DNA from 4 places in the Exiguobacterium sp. s194 genome. Region 1 is predicted to be linked to each of the others. Evidence: predicted binding sites of a transcription regulator. Region 1 holds the regulator's gene; each other region holds the start of a gene.

Evidence for each region. Region 1 encodes Rex, which represses fermentation and respiration genes when NADH is low (regulators of the CRP and FNR family bind a similar motif). Its sites were predicted from a motif close to TTGTGAAATATTTCACAA; they were not measured.
Region 2: the regulator Rex is predicted to act here: its motif matches at 1,678-1,695, upstream of cydD (thiol reductant ABC exporter subunit CydD).
Region 3: the regulator Rex is predicted to act here: its motif matches at 2,053-2,070, upstream of KNP85_RS08830 (L-lactate dehydrogenase).
Region 4: the regulator Rex is predicted to act here: its motif matches at 1,480-1,497, upstream of ric (iron-sulfur cluster repair di-iron protein).

Annotation. Positions count from the first base shown of each region.
Region 1 covers NZ_JACSLT010000011.1:105,197-108,350, reverse strand. The annotation lists gene KNP85_RS13820 (ABC-F family ATP-binding cassette domain-containing protein) at 1-861, opposite strand, end outside; gene KNP85_RS13815 (redox-sensing transcriptional repressor Rex) at 1,011-1,667, shown strand; gene KNP85_RS13810 (twin-arginine translocase TatA/TatE family subunit) at 1,667-1,885, shown strand; gene tatC (twin-arginine translocase subunit TatC) at 1,888-2,676, shown strand; gene KNP85_RS13800 (YesK family protein) at 2,801-3,094, shown strand.
Region 2 covers NZ_JACSLT010000009.1:30,278-33,431, reverse strand. The annotation lists gene KNP85_RS11800 (glycoside hydrolase family 31 protein) at 1-774, shown strand, start outside; gene KNP85_RS11795 (Crp/Fnr family transcriptional regulator) at 909-1,595, shown strand; gene cydD (thiol reductant ABC exporter subunit CydD) at 1,724-3,154, shown strand, end outside.
Region 3 covers NZ_JACSLT010000006.1:68,873-72,026, forward strand. The annotation lists gene KNP85_RS08825 (rhomboid family intramembrane serine protease) at 1-822, opposite strand, end outside; gene KNP85_RS08830 (L-lactate dehydrogenase) at 978-1,934, opposite strand; gene KNP85_RS08835 (DUF92 domain-containing protein) at 2,104-2,874, opposite strand; gene KNP85_RS08840 (5-formyltetrahydrofolate cyclo-ligase) at 2,853-3,154, opposite strand, start outside.
Region 4 covers NZ_JACSLT010000003.1:160,877-164,030, forward strand. The annotation lists gene modA (molybdate ABC transporter substrate-binding protein) at 1-605, opposite strand, end outside; gene ric (iron-sulfur cluster repair di-iron protein) at 712-1,419, opposite strand; gene aceA (isocitrate lyase) at 1,568-2,848, opposite strand; gene KNP85_RS04710 (hypothetical protein) at 2,915-3,154, opposite strand, start outside.

The DNA of each region.
Region 1 (3,154 bases):
CGCCCGGGCGATGTTGCGCTGGATGAAGTCCTGCATTTTGGCGATCTCTTCTTGTTGCGACTCGAACTGCTTCTTCTCTTGCTCGTAAATGGCAGCCTTCTGTTCAAGGTACTTCGTGTAGTTGCCGACGAAGCGACGGCTGCGGTGGCGGGACAGCTCATAGACGACCGATACGACGCGGTCGAGGAAGTAGCGGTCGTGGGAGACGATGAGGACGGCGCCTTTATAGCCGCTCAAATACTTCTCGAGCCAGCCGAGTGTCTCGATGTCCAAGTGGTTCGTCGGCTCATCCAAGATGAGCAGGTCCGGACTTTGGAGCAGCATCTTCGCGAGAGCGAGACGTGTCCGCTGTCCGCCGGAGAGCGTATCGATGCGGCGTTCGAAGTCGTCCGGATAGAACCGCATCCCGTGAAGGACAGAGCGGATCGTCGCCTCATATTGATAGCCGCCACGGTCTTTGAACGTATGCTGTTCTTCATCGTAAGACGACAAGAGGCGCTCATAGGCGGCCGGGTCGTTCAAGATGCGCTCAGAACCCATGTCTTGCTCCATGCGGCGCAGCGTCTTTTCTTGTTCAATTAAATCGGTGAAGACAGTCAACATTTCGTTCCACATCGTCTCGTTCGACTCTAACCCTGAGTCTTGGGCGAGATAGCCGATGGTGACATCTTTAGGCTTCATGATGTCGCCCGAGTCATAGTTGTATTCCCCGGCGATGACTTTAAGCAATGTCGACTTGCCGGCACCGTTACGGCCGACAAGGGCGACACGTTCGCCTTCTTGAATTTCTAGTTTGACGTTCTCTAAAATCGGCTCGACGCCGAATGATTTCGATAAGTTATTGACTTGCAGTAGGATCAAGTGAAAAAACCCCTTTCTCTCTATTTAGTATACTTTATTTCTTCCCCATTTCAGGTATATTCATTGAGTGGTCATGTGAATTCGTTTACAATCAAGGTGTATGAAATTAGATTCGTTTGAAACGCGTCGTAAAAAGGAGGCTCTTTCCGTTGAGTCAAAACGAACCAAAGATTCCGCAAGCGACAGCCAAACGGTTGCCACTATACTATCGGTTTATCCAAAGCCTACATTCATCAGGAAAACAGCGTGTCTCTTCTGCTGAACTGAGCGAGGCGGTCAAGGTCGATTCGGCCACGATCCGTCGCGATTTTTCGTACTTCGGTGCGCTCGGGAAAAAGGGATATGGCTATAACGTACAGTATCTGTTAGACTTTTTCCGTAAGACACTGAATCAGGACGAGATTACGAACGTCGCCTTAGTCGGGGTTGGTCATCTTGGGACAGCTTTCGTCAACTATAACTTCCTTAAAAACAATAACACACATATCGTCGTCGGGTTCGACGCAGACGAGACAAAAGTCGGCACGACGATGTCCGGTGTCCCGATTCATCACGTCGATGAGATGGAACAGATCATGAAACAAAACAAGATTGACGTCGCCATTCTCACGGTGCCGTCTGCCTATGCGCAACCGGTCGCGGACGACTTGGTCCGCTTCGGCATCAAAGGTATCTTGAACTTCACACCGGCCAGACTTACTGTGCCGGACACGGTCCGCGTCCATCACATCGACTTGTCGATCGAACTCCAGTCGCTCATTTACTTTATGCAACACTATCCATCTGCTGAGGGGGTCCATCAATAATGGAATTACTATCATCGTTGCTCGTCGTCGGTATTCCTGGGGGAGCAAGTATCTTCATTATCGCCATCGTCGCGCTCATCATCTTCGGGCCGAAGAAATTGCCTGAATTCGGACGCGCCGCCGGTCAAACGCTCCGAGAGTTCAAAAATGCCACGAACGGCATGATGAACGAACATGACGAGAAAGATAAGAAAGAACTTGAGAAGAAAGAGCAGTAATCATGAATCATCAACCTGATCAAGAACGGGCACTGTCCGATCACTTGACAGAGCTGCGGAGACGACTGATGCTGTCGGCATTTGTCGTCTTTGCCTTCTTTCTAATCGCTTTGCCGAGTGTCAAATATGTGCTCGCCTATCTGCAGGCGGACCTCGTCGAACGAGGGCTCGAGCTGAACGCCTTTGGGGTCGCGGACCCGCTCATGATTTACTTGAACTTGGCGCTCGTCATCGGGCTCGTCGCGTCCGGTCCGTTTCTACTGTATCAACTGTGGGCGTTCGTCGCACCTGGTCTGCACCCGAACGAGCGGAAAGCGACGCTCGCGTATATCCCGATCATCTTCATCTTGTTCCTGATCGGTCTCGCATTCGCCTACTATTGGTTGTTCCCGCTCGTCCTCGATATCTCGACGGACCTCGGGCAAGACCTCGGTCTGACGCAAATCATCGGGGCGTCGAACTACTTCACGTTCTTGCTGCAACTGACCATTCCATTCGGACTGTTATTCCAGTTGCCGGTCGTGACGATGTTCTTGACGCGCATCGGTGTCGTGACACCGTACTTCCTGTCATCGATTCGGAAATATGCGTACTTCGCCTTGTTCGTCATCGCGGCCTTCATCACGCCGCCGGATTTGACGTCGCACCTCATGGTGTCGCTGCCGCTCTTCTTCTTGTATGAAATCAGCTTGTCGATTTCACGCATCACGTACCGGGGCGTGCTCCGTCGTGAGAAAGAGGCGATGGTGAAAGAGCAAGTCGATTTGATGAAACAAATGAATGAGAAGTAAGCATCGTTCTTTAACGGGACGATGCTTTTTTTGTGATTGGGAATAAATGTTTTTAACAACAAGATAAACACTGGACCCACGTGATACGATGAAACTACTTAAACATCAGTCAGGGGGAGAAGCGATGGCTTGGGAGTACTACGGGGATGAACTCATCATCATCGGCGTGTTGACGACAATTTTGTTGATTGCCGTGCTGAACTTTCTGAAGTCGCGATTCAAGCGGAGACTCGCCTTCTCGTTGACATTGCTCGTCGTGGGGTACGTATCGTGTATCATCGGACTCGTCTTCGTCCGTGGTTGGGACGCGCTGGGCTGGATTTTGATTGGCTTCAGTCTGTATGTAATCGGCCTCCTCACCTATATCGGCGTCGTCACTTACCACTGGTTTAAAGCAAGACGCACGACCCATTCATGAATGAACCGTTCCGGTTGCGGAGCGTTTTTTTGTTGTCACACCAGCCGTTCAAACTTTAGA
Region 2 (3,154 bases), on a different contig from region 1:
GACGCGGCATATGAGGTGCCGAATGAGTATTACTTCGGCAGTGAACTCATCGTCTCCCCAATCGTCGAACCGATGAATCGACAGCTCCACGTGGCGGCGACGAACGTCTGGCTACCGAAAGGCGACTGGTTCGACTTCTTCACGGGTCATCGCTACAGCGGAGACAAATCGGTTCGCATGTTCCGTGGGCTCGAAGATCAGGCGGTGTTCGCCAAAGCCGGGGCGATTATCCCGATGGCACCACACCATTCGGGTCGAAACGATACCGACAACCCGGCCGATTTGGAAGTGCTCATCTTCCCAGGCGCCTCGAACACGTTCACGCTCTATGAAGACAATGGGAAGGACCGTGGCTATGAGACGGGAGCCTACGCCGAGACGACGTTCACGCTCGATTGGGAGGAACGGAGTCTTCATATCCAAGTGACAGGTGACCGGTCTGTGTTACCGGTGGACCGCCATGTCACGTTGCTCCTTCGAGGGGTGACCGGGTCTGGTGAATACAAACGGGAGACACAGACGCTTCGCCTCGAGCTCGGACCGATCAGAGACGAGCTGACCGTGGAACTCCCGGTCGATGTGACGGCGAACGACCATCGTCTCGATCGGTTGTATCGCTTCTTGGACCGTGCGGAAATCTCATACGATTTAAAAGACCGGTTATACCGGTCAGCGGCGGCGAAGACGCGACTCGAAGCATGGCTGTTCGATTTACATGCGCTCGAACTCGATCGCGACCTGCAAGACGCGATCATGGAATTGATGCTCGACTGAATACTTTATTGTGACGAAGAGGGGCGGTTCATGCCCTTCTTTTTTTGTCAGAAAATCGTCGGATTTTGTAAGCGTTTTCAATAAGAGGTCGCTTTATACTTAAAAGAGAGGCGAGATGGATTGGAGGATGCGACATGAAACCAAAATGGACGGTGGACGATTTGAGACAGCTTGATGTGTTCGCCAAATGTGCCACACGAGAGCTCGAGGCGCTGTTGCCGCATGTCTATTGCCGCACGTATCGGAAAGGTCAACTCTTGTTCATAGAGGGCGATCCCCGGGAACGGGTCTATTTCTTGATTAGCGGTTATGTGAAGCTTGAACGTTGCAACGAGACGGCGACACATCAATATACGGACTACTTGAAACCGAAGCAGTTGTTCCCGTATCGCGGCTTGCTGACGGAACCGTACTATCAACATTCAGCCGAGGCGTTGACCGATATCGAGGTCATCTATATGCCGACCGATCGATTCGAACAACTCGTCTCGCGGAACGCATCGATGTTGTTCCACATCGTCGGACAGATGAACCGGATTCTCGATTTGCACGAGCGCCGTGTCCAGGACATCATCACACCGAGTGCGACCGACCGGGTGCTCAACACGATTCATTACTTGATTGAAGACCTCGGGGAGGCGGAAGCGACGGGCGTTCGTGTCCGCTGCCCGTTCACGACGATTGAGATTTCGCGCTTGTCGGGCACGTCACGAGAGACCGTATCGAACATCTTGTCGCGGTTGCGAAAAGAAGACGTGCTTCAATTTGATGCGCGGGAATTGATGATCGGTCATCCTGAATATTTTGAACAGTCGCTGTGATGGCGCCGCGTGTGGGACGTGGCGTTTTTTGCATGTCTGAGGAAGCGCAGCGTTCGCCTTGCAAGGGTGCATCAGGTATAATTAGTGAGAATCCTCACAAAGAAAAAGTCTCCTGATTGATAGAAAGGATGAACGCAGTGAAACGACTGCAAGCTCTTGCTTTAGCAGAAAAACGCCATATCGTCGGACTCATCATCGCGGCAGTGATGATCGGGTTGTCGATTTTAGCTCAAGCCTATTTGATTGTCGACATTGTCGATCAAGTCTTTTTAAAAAATGCATCGTTTGAAAGCATCGTTCCGACGCTCGGGTGGCTCATCCTCGCGCTCGTCACACGAGCTGGTTTCGGCTATATGTCGGGGAGGATTGGAGCGAGCCTGTCAGAAAAGGCGAAACGAACACTCCGATTGCAATTGCTCGACCGCTATACGTCGAATCCGATTGAGACGTCAATATCCGGTCAATCCGGTAAAAAGGTGAGCGTGTTCATGGACGCGGTCGACGAAGTCGATGCCTACTTCAGCCAATATTGGCCGCAAGTCATTCAAACGTCGATTATTCCACTACTCATTCTCGTCGTCGTCTTCAGCCAACATTGGATTTCAGGCGTCATCATGATGGTGACGGCTCCATTCATCCCAATTTTCTTCATCATCATCGGGATTGCGACCCAGAAGAAGTCAGAACAGCAGATGGAGAAAATGAATCAGTTCTCCGGCAAGTTCTTGGACGTGTTGCAAGGATTAACGACGCTCAAACTATACGGTCGGACCGAGCGTGAGGCGCAAGCGATTGAAAAGAGCAGTCTCGATTTCCGCGACGCGACGATGGTCGTCTTGAAGACGGCGTTCCTGTCGGGTCTCATGCTCGAGTTCATCTCGATGCTCAGCACGGGCGTCGTCGCACTCGAAGTGGCGCTCCAAATGGTCGTCTGGGAGAACTTGACGTTCTTCTCCGGCTTTTTGATTCTCGTCTTGGCCCCGGAATACTATTTGGCCATCAAAGACCTCGGCGGTGCGTTCCACACCGGACGAGGCAGCATGGGGGCGGCCGACCGTATTTTCGAGGCGCTCGATGCACCGGATGAACGCTTGACCTGGGGCGACCGGACGTTGACGAGCCCGACACCCGACCTCGAGCTCGACGCCGTCTCGTTCGCCTATGAAGGTGGACGCTTTACGCTGCATCCATTAAGCGGTGTGATTCCTGCCGGTGCCCACGTGGCGCTCGTCGGGGCGAGCGGGTCCGGCAAGACGACCGTCTTGAACGTGTTGTCCGGGCTCGTGAAACCGGACAGTGGACGTGTCCTCGTCGACGGAGAACCGCTCGAGACATACACCGATTCGTCATGGTATGACACGATTGGCTACATCTCACAAAATCCGTATTTGTTCGCCGGTACCGTCGCCGATAATATCGCCCTCGGGGAAACGGCCGACGAGATAAACATCCTTGAAGCCGCGAATGCAGCCGGATTGAACGATGTCATCGCGCAATTGCCGAACGGCATTCATACCGAACTCGGTGAAGGCGGTTATGGATTGTCTGGAGGCGAACGG
Region 3 (3,154 bases), on a different contig from region 1:
CATAAATAAGGAGCGGTCGCGCAGTCCGAAATAGAGCAGTGCGCCGACAAGCCCAAACAATGCCCCGGACGCGCCGGCCGAGATGGCTTCGCTGAACGCATACGAGGCGACCGTGGCGATGACACCTGCCAACAGATAAATGGTGGCGAAACGCGTCGACCCGTACATCCGTTCCACGAGCGGGCCGAGTGACCAGAGCGCGAACATGTTGATGGCGAAATGGAACCAACCGATATGAAGGAACATCGGTGTGATCAGACGCCACCATTCTCCTTCGTCGATGAGAGGATTCACTTTCGCACCGAAGCGGATGAGCGTGTTCGGATCGAGCGTCGAGCCGATTGATTCGGCGAACCACATGACGAGGAACGTCACGAACATGAGCGCATAGACGAACTGAGGCTTCCCAAAGGCGAACCGTTGCTTCAGTTCATTTTTCCGTTGTTGGTCGAGGGCGACGGCACGCGGGCGATATGACGTTTCCGTTTCGGCGCACGGCCGCATCTCGAGCTTCACTTTTGCCGCAATCGGGAACGTGAGCGACGACAGACGCTCTTCATCGACGAGCGGGTCACCATAAATGTGGACATGGAGCTTCTCGCGGCCGATTCGGGCCAAGCGAAACGAGTTCATGACCGCCTCGACGTCCAAGGCGACATGGTTCGCCCACGCCTTATCTGTCCGTATGTAGAGGTGATAGACATCCCCCGCTTTCGTGTCGAACAATAAAAGTGCCCGCGACGGCTCTAAGACGCCCTCGATGCGTCCTCCTGCTTCGACGGCACGATATACATCTTCCCAAAAACAAGCTGGTTCTGTCATGTTGGCTCACCTCCTTCTATACTTTCATTCTAAAGGAATTTAGGCAGGACGACAAAATCGAGCATCGCCCCAATCTGCCCCGCTCTTCCGTCGGTCCACAAAAAAACCGTAGTGGCGGGAGCCAACTACGGTCATGACAGAACGAGTAATCGTTCTTATAAGACAGGTTGCATCGTTTTCAATAACACTTCTGCCGAATGATGCATCTTTTGTTTTTCTTCGTCTGACAACTCGATTTCCACGACTTGACGGACTCCTTGGCGGTTGATGATGGCCGGTACACCGATATGGATATCGTTCAAGCCGTATTCACCATCTAAATGTGCGCCGACCGTCAACAACGTGTTCTCGTTACGGAGCACAGCCTTGACGAGACGGAGCAAACCGAGGCCGATGGCGTAGTACGTCGCGCCTTTGCGCTCGATGATGTGGTACGCCGCGTCCCGAACGTTGACGTAGATGTCTTCGAGGTCTTCCCATGTATATTCGTCGTTCTCTTCAAGCAACTGCTCGACCGACTTCCCGTAGATGCGGGCGTTGCTCCAGGCCGCGAATTCCGTGTCTCCGTGCTCACCCATGATGTAGGCGTGGCAGTTGCGTGGATCGACGTTGAAATAGTCACCGAGCATGTAACGGAGACGTGACGTATCGAGTACCGTTCCTGATCCGAACACGCGGTGTTTCGGTAAACCTGAGTATTTCCAAGCCAAATGTGTCATGATGTCGACCGGGTTCGAGGCGATGATGATGATGCCGTCGAATCCAGATGCCATGATGTCCCCAATCATCGATTTCATGATTTTGGCGTTCTTCTCGACGAGGTCGAGGCGAGTTTCACCCGGTTTTTGCGGAGCACCGGCAGTGATGACGACGATATCTGCTGCACCACAGTCCGTATAGTCCCCTGCCCAGACGCGCATCGGTGAAGAAGCGAACGAGACGCCGTGGTTCAAGTCCATCGCTTCGCCTTCCGCCTTCGATTTGTTGATGTCGATAATGACGAGTTCCTCACAAAGACTTGCTGTCGTCAATTGGTACGCAAAGCTGGCACCGACCGCTCCGGCCCCGACGAGCGCGACGCGTGTTACTTTTGCATGATTTAATGTTTCCATATTGATTCTCCACCCTTCGAACAATCTGTTTCATGTTTTTGTTATGTCTGTTACATAAAGATTGTAACATCATTCACAAACACTCACTACTAAGGAAACCGTTTTCACTTTGGCGATATTGTGACAAAATTCACATTCGTTTGAAACATCTACATTTTCTGTACTACCCTCATCGTAACAAGAGGAAACTAATCGTCGCGGCCGCGGCAATCGACAAAAAGTTGACGGCGTCATTGCCGAGAAAACGCCAGCCCGACACATAAGCCGTCGGCTCACGATGATGCATTTTCTTCTCGGTCAACTTGCCGCACACACGGCATCGGTATTTCCTTTGCACCGTGGCCCCTAACAATGTGTCGACGACGCTGCCGCTCAATCCGAGGGCGATCAAGACGAGCGCGAACGTCACATCAATCTCGATAAATGGAAGCGCGGCGAGGATGATGACCGTGGCCCCGACGATCGACATGACCGTACCGAACACGGACACCCCACCACTCGTTCCCGGTTCGACTTCACGGAACGTCCGAATCGAGCGCGGTTTCTGCTTGGCGAGGACGCCGAACTCAGATCCCCACGTATCACTCGTCGCCGCGGCAATCGAGGCGACATAAGCGAATAACCAGGCGTCGTTTGGCGCAAAAATCATTCCAAGCGCCGTTACCATGCCGACGCCCCCGTTGGCGAGCACTTGTACGAAATCACGGGGACCCGATTTCTCAACAATCTCATCGACAGGCGCCTTGTCCCGGGCACGATATTTCGAGGCGAGCGACGATGTCGAGAAGAAGACACCGAGTAAATAGAGCCCGAACCAACCGAAACCGTAGCCGATGACCGTCCCCGTCACGACCGTCAAGACGGCACCGGAGCGGGTCAACGAGCGCAATCGATAGCCGGCAAAGGCCACCAAACAAGTTACAAGGAAGATGGCGAACATAAAATCGTTTCCCTTTCCGTCACGATGAATTCGACAGGAATGTCGTGTGGCTCAATCGGGATCTCATCGAGCAGTTGAACGTCATAGGCCAACGCGATGGTCGTCCCTTTGTACGTGGCGAGGTAGCGATCATAATAGCCGCCTCCCCATCCGATTCGATAGCCGGACCGGTCAAACACGCGGCCGGGGACGATACAGACGTCAATCGAGCGCATCGTCGCTTCAGTCGTCGGCTCCAATATATTCATGACGCCCGGCTCGAGGTCTTCTAGCGAATGAA
Region 4 (3,154 bases), on a different contig from region 1:
TCAAACGGGACCGACTGAATCGACTCGATGTCCGTCGTGAGTTCCGTTTTATAAACGAATCCCGCATTGGCGTCACCTTGTTCGATGAGCGTCAGCACTTGTCTCACGTTTTGGGCGAACATGACTCGCGGCTCCACTTCCTCCCACACATCTTCCCCTTCGAGCGCCACTTTTGCGTAACGACCGGCCGGGACATTGATTGGATCACCGATGACGATGCGAGCACATGTATTTAAGTCGTCCCACGTCTCCGCGCACGGTTTCCCTTTCGGTGTTACGAGCCACAATTCGTTATGCAAGAACATATCCCGCTCTAGAATCGGGATTTGTAATCGGTCGACATCGTCAACGCTCGCGGCTAAAAAGATATCTGCCGGAGACCCGTGATTGATTTGTGCTCGCAAAGCGCCGCTCCCGTTCGTCACGACCCGAACATCAATCCCATCGAATTCCGCTTCAAGTTGTCGCTCGATCTCTTCCAAAGCCGGTCCTAAGCTCGCCGCTGCCAGGATGGTCACAGTGTCCTCCGAATCTGAACTCGACCAGACTTGACTTAGTAATAAGGCGACTGCCATCCCTATGATGACTCCACTCACCCGTTTCATGATTGATCACTCCTTTGCTTCTCTTTTATCGTAGCGATTGCTTCGCCTCCCATCTGTATCAAACGTCACAAAAATACACCCCTACGTCAGTAGAGGTGTGCCCTTATTAAGCGAACGTGCGCGCCCGCGGGAATAAAATGTTGTTCTCGAGATGAATATGTTCGAACGTATCCGATTCGAGCGCTTCTAACCGTTGATAGACAAGACGATACGTCCCACACGCACCTTCAGGCGGCGTATAGTCGTTCGTGATGTGCCGAAGCTCTTTCAAGATGTCACCCGCTGCTGCATGTTCTGACTCGAGCAAAGCCAAAATGTCATCAAGCTCCCGTCTCGTTTCAGCTGTCGGTGCCGTCTCATGACGAAGCAACGTCGGGAAGTCTTCCGTCTCTTCTTTGACGATATGTTGTTCAAGTTCCACTTTCAATTGATTGAACAATTGGTGAATGCGACCGAGGTGCGGATGATTTTGTCCGTGAACCCGGAACACTTTTGTCACATATGGTGTGAGCTGAGGCAATTCGTCCGTCAAAAACTGGTGATGCTTATAAATGATGTGCTCAATCAATTCCGAAGAAGAAGCGGCATCCCAATCGATGCTCTTCTCGTTCATCTCTTGCTTGCGTTGATAGAGCGCATTGACTTCTTCTAAAATATCTTCTGTCGACCGTTTCGATTTGTCAGTCGCTTCAGCGAGTGGTCGGTTGCCACCACAACAAAAATCGATTCGGTTCCGTTTGAAGATGTCTGCTGCTTGCGGGCATTGTTTGACGATTTCAGATACGTGCGTATCGCCCGTGAATGTCTGTGTCATCTGTCATAACCTCCATATTCGTTTTGACATGTTTAGCGTAGCAAGAGTTTGACGACAAAAATGTGAAATACGTCACATTTAGGTGAACGGGATTGCCTCGTTCCAAATTTGGACACAAAACAGCCCCTCATTTTGTGAGGGGCGTCGATTAATGGGAAGGCGTTTCAAACTGCTCTGCCTCTGTCGATCCGGCCAGTGCCGTCGTCGACGACTGGCCTCCAGAAATGACGAGTGACACTTCATCAAAGTACCCGGTCCCGACTTCGCGCTGGTGACGTGTCGCCGTATAGCCATGCTGCTCCGCCGAGAATTCAGCTTGCTGCAACTCGGAATAGGCAGCCATCCCGCGGGCTTTGTATCCGCGTGCGAGTTCGAACATTCCGAAGTTGAGCGAGTGGAAACCAGCGAGCGTGACGAATTGGAACTTGTACCCCATCGCACCAATTTCTTGTTGGAACGTTGCGATTTCCTCGTCTGACAGCTTCTTCTTCCAGTTGAACGAAGGTGAGCAGTTGTAAGCAAGCAGTTTGCCCGGATATTTCGCGTGAATCGCATTTGCGAATTGGCGTGCCTCGTCCAAATCGGGCTCGGAAGTCTCGCACCAGACGAGGTCGGCGTACGGTGCGTAGGCAAGACCACGCGCGATTGCCTGCTCGATGCCTGCCTCGGTGCGGTAAAACCCTTCCGGTGTCCGGTCACCGACGATGAACGGATGGTCGATTGGGTCGATGTCGCTCGTAATCAAATTCGCCGCGTGAGCATCCGTCCGGGCGACGATAATCGTCGACACCCCCATGACGTCTGCCGCGAGCCGAGCGGCAATCAAGTTTTTCACGGCCGTCTGTGTCGGTAGCAACACTTTCCCGCCGAGATGTCCGCACTTCTTCTCTGACGACAATTGATCCTCAAGATGGACACCGGCCGCTCCCGCCTCAATCATCGCCTTCGTCAGTTCGAACACGTTGAGCACACCGCCGAAACCGGCCTCCATGTCAGCGACAATCGGGGCGAACCAATGCGTATCGCCTTTTCCTTCCGCCGTTTGGATATGGTCGGCGCGTTGAAGCGCCTGATTGATCCGTTTGACGACGCTCGGCACCGAATTGGCCGGATACAGGCTTTGATCCGGATACATATGTCCCGACAAGTTCGCGTCGGCGGCAACTTGCCAACCGCTCAAATAGATGGCCTCAAGACCAGCCTTTACTTGCTGGATGGCCTGGTTCCCCGTTAACGCCCCGAGCGCGTGGACGTAGTCCCGCTCGTGGAGTAACTCCCATAACCGTTCCGCTCCTTTTGTCGCGAGCGTATGTTCAATTAACACCGACCCCCGAAGTCGCATCACGTCTTCCACTCCGTATGGACGTTCGACCCCAATAAATCGTTCCGACTGTATCATTTCCTCAACTTGTGCGCGTTGTTCGTTCATACCTATTCCTCCTGTATTATATTAATTTTATATTTAATCATTTGTTATATAACAGATGGTGCATGATTAATCCAAGTATGCGCAGCACTCAAGCGCCGACTTGAAGGATGAGTGTTCCATGCCGCAGCAGCGACAGACGTTCTCTTCATCACGTTCTTCCGGTTTGCGGAACACGACGACTTCTTCGACTGGCTCTCTCATGATTTGGAGCGATCCGTCGGCCCGGTCTAGGACGAGGCGCATCAAATCGTTCCCGTAGACGAACGCCGTGTTCGCGAGCGTCGCTGTCGATTCCCCTGAGATGAT